DNA from 2 places in the Streptomyces sp. NBC_01723 genome. Region 1 is predicted to be linked to the other one. Evidence: riboswitches for the same ligand, from Rfam matches in the RefSeq annotation. Region 1 holds a riboswitch; the other holds the start of a gene.
What was found. A riboswitch is a leader RNA that binds a small molecule or an ion and turns the genes downstream of it on or off. The one in region 1 is predicted to bind cobalamin.

Region 2: linked by a shared signal. The riboswitch ahead of OIE75_RS01670 ((2Fe-2S) ferredoxin domain-containing protein) and the one ahead of OIE75_RS08555 (cobalamin biosynthesis protein) in region 1 are both predicted to bind cobalamin.

Annotation. Positions count from the first base shown of each region.
Region 1 covers NZ_CP109171.1:1,792,945-1,796,796, reverse strand. Annotated here, with positions in the region: gene OIE75_RS08565 (putative cobaltochelatase) at 1-178, opposite strand, end outside; gene OIE75_RS08560 (cobyric acid synthase) at 246-1,778, opposite strand; gene OIE75_RS08555 (cobalamin biosynthesis protein) at 1,775-2,740, opposite strand; cobalamin riboswitch at 2,842-2,981, opposite strand; gene OIE75_RS08550 (hypothetical protein) at 3,118-3,339, opposite strand; gene OIE75_RS08545 (inorganic phosphate transporter) at 3,374-3,852, opposite strand, start outside.
Region 2 covers NZ_CP109171.1:365,310-369,161, reverse strand. Annotated here, with positions in the region: gene OIE75_RS01685 (DUF4190 domain-containing protein) at 539-952, shown strand; partial or broken gene OIE75_RS01680 (ABC transporter ATP-binding protein) at 1,037-1,693, opposite strand; partial or broken gene OIE75_RS01675 (iron chelate uptake ABC transporter family permease subunit) at 1,794-2,241, opposite strand; cobalamin riboswitch at 2,312-2,434, shown strand; gene OIE75_RS01670 ((2Fe-2S) ferredoxin domain-containing protein) at 2,498-2,893, shown strand; gene OIE75_RS01665 (hypothetical protein) at 3,025-3,165, opposite strand; gene OIE75_RS01660 (SpoIIE family protein phosphatase) at 3,286-3,852, opposite strand, start outside.

The DNA.
Region 1 (3,852 bases):
CCACCGCCACGGCCGGCAGCAGCGCCGAGAGCGCGCGGACGGCCGTCGACTTGGCGGTGCCCTTCTCGCCGCGCACCAGCACGCCGCCGACGGCCGGGGAGACGGCGTTCAGCAGCAGCGCGAGGCGCAGGTCGTCCTGGCCGACGACGGCCGTGAACGGGAACGGGGTACTGGTCACTTGTTGTCGTCCTCCACGTCGCGCGAGTCGCGCTCGTCGTGTGCGTCGCGTTCGGGTTCCCTCGGGCTCATGCGGGCGCCCCCGGTGGCACGAAGGGCAGAGCGGGCGGCGCGCCGGACTCGATGAGCCGCCACAGCGCGTCGGTGTCCGCGTGCTGTTCGATCAGGTCGCCGAGCCGGTCGAGCTGCTCCTCGCGCAGCGTGGCGAACGAGGTGTCGGGGGCCGGCACGAACCGGCGGCCCGCGGCGGCGGCCACCTCGCGCAGGAACGCCCGCCGGAAGCCGTCCGACTCCAGCGAGCCGTGCCAGTGCGTGCCCCAGGTCTGACCGACCCGGCAGCCGTCCAGGCTGTGTCCGTTGTCATCAGAGATGAACGTGTTGCCGCCCAGGACTTCGGCGACACCGTGGTGGATCTCGTACCCCTCGACGCGTTCGCCCAGGGCCTCGCCCACCGGGCGCGTCAGGGTCTTCTCGCGGGCGAACCGCACCCGCACGGGCAGCAGTCCGAGCCCGTCGACGTGCCCGGCGCGCGACTCGACGTCGTCCTCGATGTGCTCGCCGAGGAGCTGGAACCCGCCGCACACGCCGAGCACGGGCCGGCCCTCGGCCACCCGGCGCGCGATGCCCTCCGCCAGCCCCCGCTCGCGCAGCCACTCCAGCGCCCGGACCGTCCCTCGCGTCCCCGGCACGATCACCAGGTCGGCGTCGGCCAGTTCCTCGGGCCGGTCCACGAACCGCACCACCACGCCCGGTTCGGCGGCCAGCGCGTCCACGTCCGTGAAGTTGGACATCAGCGGGACCGCGCAGACGGCGACCCGCAGCACGTCCTCGCCGACCGGCGGCGCGACCACCGACTCCCGCACCGTGCCGCGCAGCGACACCCGCAGCCCGTCCTCCTCGTCGATGCCGAGCCCGTGCCGGAAGGGCAGCACCCCGTACGTCCGCCGCCCGGTCAGCCCGTGCAGCATGTCGAGGCCGGGCTCCAGGAGCGACACGTCGCCGCGGAACTTGTTGACGAGGAACCCGGCGACCAGTGCCTGGTCCTCGGGCGAGAGCAGCGCCACCGTGCCGAAGAAGGAGGCGAAGACGCCCCCGCGGTCGATGTCGCCGACGATCAGCACGGGCAGCCCGGCGCCCCGCGCGATCCCCATGTTCACGATGTCGGTGCGGCGCAGGTTGATCTCGGCCGGGCTGCCCGCGCCCTCGCAGATCACCGCGTCGTAGGTGCCGCGCAGCTCGGCCAGCGAGTCGAGCACCGTGCCGAGGAGCCGCTCCTGCCGCCCGCCGTGGTAGCCGCGGGCGGTCATCTCGCCGACGGGCCTGCCGAGCAGCACCACCTGGCTGCTGCGGTCACCGCCGGGCTTGAGCAGCACCGGGTTCATCAGCGCGGTCGGCTCCACCCGGCAGGCCTGGGCCTGCATGGCCTGCGCCCGCCCGATCTCCGCGCCCTCGCGCGTCACGAAGGAGTTGAGCGACATGTTCTGCGCCTTGAAGGGCGCGACCTTCACGCCCTGGCGCACCAGCCAGCGGCAGATCCCCGCCGTGACGACGCTCTTGCCGGCGTCGGAGGTGGTGCCGGCGACGAGGAGTCCACCGTTCATGACGTACGTCCCTTCCTGACGGCCCCGCGCACCAGCAGCCGGGCGCCCGCGCACACGCCGAGCGCCAGCCAGCCCACGCGCCGGGAGAGCCGTGCGGCCCGTTCGATGTCGCCGGAACCGGCCCGGACGGCGCGCCCCGCCGCCCCGTTGAGCACGGGCCGGTGCTCGACCCGCCCGCCGTAGGAGAGCGTCCCGCCGAGCCGCACCCCGAGGGCGCCCGCGAAAGACGCCTCCACGGGACCGGCGTTGGGGCTCGGGTGGAGTCCGGCGTCCGCGCGCCAGGCCCGTACGGCGCCCCGCGGATCGCCGCCGGCCACGGTGGTCAGCAGGGCGGTCAGCCGGGCGCCCGGCCAGCCCGCGAGGTCGTCGAGGCGGGCCGAGGCCCAGCCGTACCGCCGGTAGCGGGGCGACTTGTGGCCGACCATGGCGTCCAGGGTGTTCACCGCCCGGAAGCCGAGCAGCCCCGGCACTCCGCCGACGGCACCCCACACCAGGGCGCCCACCACGGCGTCCGAGGTGTTCTCGGCGACCGACTCCACGACCGCCCGCGCGATCCCGTCGGCGTCCAGCGACTGCGGGTCCCGCCCGCACAGGTGCGGCAGCCGCGCCCGGGCCGCCTCGACGTCCCCGGCCTCCAGGGCCCGGCCGATGAAGAGCGCCTCGCGCGCCAGCGACGTACCGCCGACCACGGCCCAGGTGGCCGCGCCGGTCAGCGCGACCGAGGCGGCGGGGGAGCGGCGTACGGCGCGCGCGGCGGCCGAGCCCAGGGCGGTGGCGCCGCCGGCGCACACCAGGGTGTGCAGCGCGCCCCAGCCCCGGTGGTCACGCCACAGCACCCGTTCCACGGCACCGGCGGCGCGGCCGAACGCGGCGACCGGATGTCCGCGGCGCGGGTCGCCGAGGAGGAGGTCACCGAGCAGACCGGCGGCGGCGCCGTACGCGAAGACGCGTCCGGCACGCACGGGTTCAGCCGGTCACACGGGCAGGGGAGCACCTGGTACTGAACGTAGATCGGCAGCCGGGCATCGCGTCGCGTCCTCACTCAGGGTGTCCACGCCCTGGTTCGAAGAGTCCGGCGGTGAGAGTTCCTGGCTACCGGGGTCTGCTCCCCGGTCACAGTGGCGGGACCGCGCCGGAATCGCACCGGGCTTCCTCTCCTGCCGCCGTAGATGGCCCCGGAAGTCCACCACGGCGCGAGAACACCCGTCAACCTGGCGTTGACCTGCGGCGGGGGAGTGTGCGAAGCCCCACACACGGGTGGTGTGCGCCGGTACACGAAGGGGCGGGGCGCGCGACGGTCGGAGTCCGTCCCGCGCCCCGCCCCGGGGTGTGCCGTGGGTCAGGCGACGATCAGATAGATGCCGTACGCCACCGCCGCCGCGCAGGCCGCGAAGCACGCGTACGCGCCGGTGACCGCGAGGGCCGCGGAGCCGCCCTCGGCGGTGGCCCGCTCCTGGCGGGAGAGACCGGCGATGCCGAGGGTGAACAGGCCCACCAGGGCCACGGTGGCCACGAGGCTGACGCCGAAGACGGAGCCCAGTGCTGCCCAGTCGATGCTCATGGGGGTTCGCTTCCTTCGTACCCGGGACGCGGGCTCAGACGGTGGTGGCGGCCGACGCGGGCTTGGCCTCGGACGGGTTCGCCGGCAGCTCCTCGGCCAGGTGCACCGGGGGCGGGGAGACGGCGGCCATCGCCGTGGTGACCACACCGGCCGGCTCGGGCTCGTGGGGGTCGACGACGTTGGTGTGGTCGACGACCTCGCGCCGGGAGATCCGCCAGATGGCGGCGCTGGAGGCGATCAGGAAGACCGCGACGAGCGCCGTGCCCCAGTCGCCCATGCGGCAGACCCACTCGGCGATCGCGGCGACCAGGGCCGCGGCCGGCAGCGTCAGCCCCCACGCGACGAACATCCGGGTGGCCGTGGACCAGCGCACCACGCCGCCCTTGCGGCCGAGGCCCGCGCCCATCACCGCACCGGAGACCGAGTGCGTGGTGGAGAGGGAGAAGCCGAGGTGCGAGGAGGCCAGGATGACCGTCGCGGCGCTGGTCTGGGCGGCGAAGCCCTGCTGCGGCT
Region 2 (3,852 bases), 1.4 Mb from region 1:
CCGCGGCCCACCCGCCCGCCGGTCCGCCCGGTCACCCCGTCATGGGCCGCGAGCGGTGAATCCGTTCGCGGCCATGCCCTGACAGAACGAGGCCTTCGCCGCGCCGTACCGGGAGAGTCTCCCGCCGACGAACCAGGTGGTGCCCGGCGGGAAGTCGAAACTCCCGTCGTCGATGCCGTCCCAGCCGTAGCGGAAGTCCAGGCTGAACGGGTAATCCCGCCCGCACCGTGTCCCACGGCGACGGATGCGAGTCGCCGCACAACCCTCACTCGTGGTTCGTAGCCGCCGCCCTCTCGGATGCCGGTCGACCCGGGCGGCCGGAGACCGGCCCACGCGACCGCCCGGCCGCCCGCTCGTGCATCCGGTCCGCGGCCCGGAGGGCGAGCAGGCTCCCGCCGGCCCCGCCCGTCCCGGTGCGGGCCGGCAGGCGCGGCGCACACGGCGCCGGATCCGGCCTCCCACGCATCCGTCATCGACATCGGGGCATCCGGCACGTACGGCAACTCAACCGGACGGAAACAGAGATGAGAGTGACGACGTGTCGTTTCCCGAACACCCCGCATCTTCCGGCGACGCCCACCAGACGCACCACGACGCCGGCATGAGGCGCTCCAACGGCATGGCGGTCGCCGCCCTCGTCCTCGGCATCCTGGCCCTCCTGCTCTTCTGGACCGTCATCGGCGGGGCCCTGCTCGGTCTGCTGGCCCTGATCTTCGGCATCATCGGCGCGCGCAGGGCGCGCGGCGGACGGGCGCCGCGCCGTGGGATGTCCATCGTCGGCGCCGTACTCGGCGTGCTCGGTCTGATCGCCTCCGTGGTGATCATCGCGATCGGTGCGTCCATCCTCAACTCGGACGAGTTCAAGGACTTCGACGACTGCGTCCAGCACGCCGACTCGCAGAGCGAACGGGACGCCTGCGCCGAGGACTTCGAGCAGGACGTGAACAACTGACGCGGCCCGCTCGCGACGTGGCCCCGGCGCGTCAGCGCGGCCGCTCGGTCGGGAGGTCGCTCGGACGCTCGCCGGGCACGAACGTCACCTGGGGCGCGCCCGTACGCGGATGCACGCTCTCCCCTCCCACGACCCCGTACACGTCGGCGAGCAGCGACGGCGTGAGCACCTCGGCCGGCGGGCCCGAGGCCGCGACCTCCCCCTCGCGCAGGACGTGGGGGCGGTCGCAGCAGTACGCGGCCAGGTTGAGGTCGTGCGGGGCGAGCAGCACGGTCGCCGACAGCCGGCGCAGCACGTCGAGGACGTCCAGCTGATGGCGGACGGCGAGTTGGTGGTCGCCTCGTCGAGGACCAGCAGGGCGGGCCGCTGGGCGAGAGCGCGGGCGATGAGGACCCGCCGGCGCTCGCCGCCGGAGAGCCGGTCGAAGGGACGGTCGGCCAGCCGGTCGGCGTCGACCACGGCCAGGGCGTGGTCGATGACGGCGGCGTCCTCCGCCGTGTCGCCGGCCGGCATCCGCTTGTGCGGCGTCCGGCCCATGGCCACGACCTCCCGGACGGCGAGGTCGAAGTCCGTGGCCGAGTTCTGCACCACGGCCGCCACCGTGCGCGTGAGTCGCCGCGCGGGCATCGACCAGGTGTCGGCGCCGTCGACGCGGACCGTACCGGTGTCCGGGCGCAGGACGCGGTAGACGGCCCTCAGCAGGCTGGACTTGCCGCTGCCGTTGGGACCGACCAGGCCGATCACCTCGCCCGCCGAGGCGGTCGGCGAGACGTCGCGCACCAGGTGGCGTGCTCCGGCGGTGAGGGTGACGCCCTCGACGGACAGGTCGGTCGCGGCGCGTCGCCTCCTCACCGGCCGGCGGCAGGTTGAGGTTGCGGGCCTGCACCAGGAGCACGCCGATGCCCAGCAGCACCGCCAGTTCCGGCAGCCACAGGGTCTCCCAGTTGACGCCGCCGAGACCGCCCAGGGTCCGGGCGAGCACCGCCCGGGCCTCGTCGCCGTGGTCGGTGGTGAGCAGCAGCAGGTCGAGGACGGCGGTGAGCACCGCCGCGACCGCCACCCCGGACAGGACCAGGCGCGTCGAGGTGATGCGCCCCGGTGCGGGCGGTGGCGTGCACGATCACCAGCGCGCCGGGGGCGCCGGCGAACGCGGCGGCCGACAGCGACAGGGGGCCGAGGACGCCGACGCCGAAGACGATGACCGAGACCGCGCCGAGGGAGGCGCCGGAGGAGACGCCGAGCAGGTACGGCTCGGCGAGCGGGTTGCGGACCAGCGCCTGAAGGGCGGAGCGGGGCCCCGCTGACAGCTCCGGGGCCGGGATGCGAGGATGCCCGGAGCAATTGGGCGACGGCGGCCCGAGGAAGCCGGTGCGAATCCGGCGCGGTCCCGCCACTGTGATCGGCGAGCGAGCCCCCACACGACCACTGCCCGCACCGGGTGGGAAGGGGTGGGGCGAGCGACGACCCGAGAGCCAGGAGACTCACGCGGTCGCCTCCTCGACGGACCACCGGGGCGGATCTCCCCGGGGAGAGGGACGATGCCGTATGCCCGCCCACGCCGGCCCGGCCGGGGCGACGCCCGGCGCACCCGCGGACCCGACGCCCTCGCGCGTCGTCGTCTGCCGGGACTGCTGCTGCGGCACCCCGAAGATCATCGGCGTCGATCACGCGGCGCAGACGACGCGTCTGCGGGCCCGGGTGCCCGTGCGGGTGTCGGACTGCCTCGACGTGTGCGAACAGGCCAACGTGATCGTCGTCCAGCCCTCCGCGGCGGGCCGCGCCGCCGGCGCCCGTCCCGTCTGGCTCGGACTGGTCAACGACCCCGACGCCACCGAGGACATCGCCGACTGGGTCCGCGCCGGCGGCCCAGGTGTCGCACCGCGGCCCGACATCCTCGACCTGTACGCCATCACGCCCCCGCGACGCGGCCCGGCCTCCTGACTCGGCGCTCACGAGGAGCACCCGGTGTCCGGAAACGTTCAGATGCCGCCCGCCGACGTCACCGCCCTCGAGGGCTTCTCCGTCCTGCGCGTCGGGGGTGGAGATGCCGACCGGCATCCGGTCGGCCCCTCCTACGCGCGGGGTTCACCGACCTCGCCGAGGCCGTCGCGCACCGCCACCGCGCGCCGGAAGCGCGGATCGGCGTGTCCATCGCCCGCCTCGGTCACGCGGCACGCCTCTGGTCGCCCGCCCTGGCCTGCGTGTTCCTGCACGGCATCGTCCTCGACCACCGGACCGGATCTCACGTTCCGGCGCGCACTTGCTGCCTCTACTACCGCGCGCCGAACGGCTCGAAGCGCGGCGACTGCTGTCCGGCGGGGTAGCGGGGGCGGTCACGGGCCGTCGGTGTCCAGCGGGTTCAGGGACTGTTCGGTCCAGATGACCTTGCCCTGCGCGTGATACCGGGTGCCCCAGCGCGTGGCGCACTGGGCGACGAGGAACAGGCCGCGGCCTCCCTCGTCGGTGGTGGCGGCCATGCGCAGGTGGGGTGCCGTGCTGCTGCCGTCGGAGACCTCGCAGATCAGGTTGCGGTCGAGCAGCAGCCGGACGCGCACCGGTTCGGCCGCGTGCCGGATGGCGTTGGTGACCAGCTCGCTGAGGATCAGCTCGGTGGTGAACGCCGTCTCCTCGAGGCCCCACTCGCTGAGTCGGCGCGTCGCGTCGGCCCGGACGCCGGCGACGGCCGCGGGGTCACGCGGCACGTGCCACTCGGCGACCCGGTCGGCGGGGAAGGCCCGGGTCCGGGCCACCAGCAGGACGATGTCGTCGTCGGGGCGGTCGGGGAGCAGCGCGTCCAGCAGCACGGCACAGGTCTCGTCCGGCGTCCGGTCCGCGCCGGCGAGCCGCCTGCGGAGCTGGTCGAGGCCCGCCTCGATGTCCCGGCCCCGGTCCGTCACCAG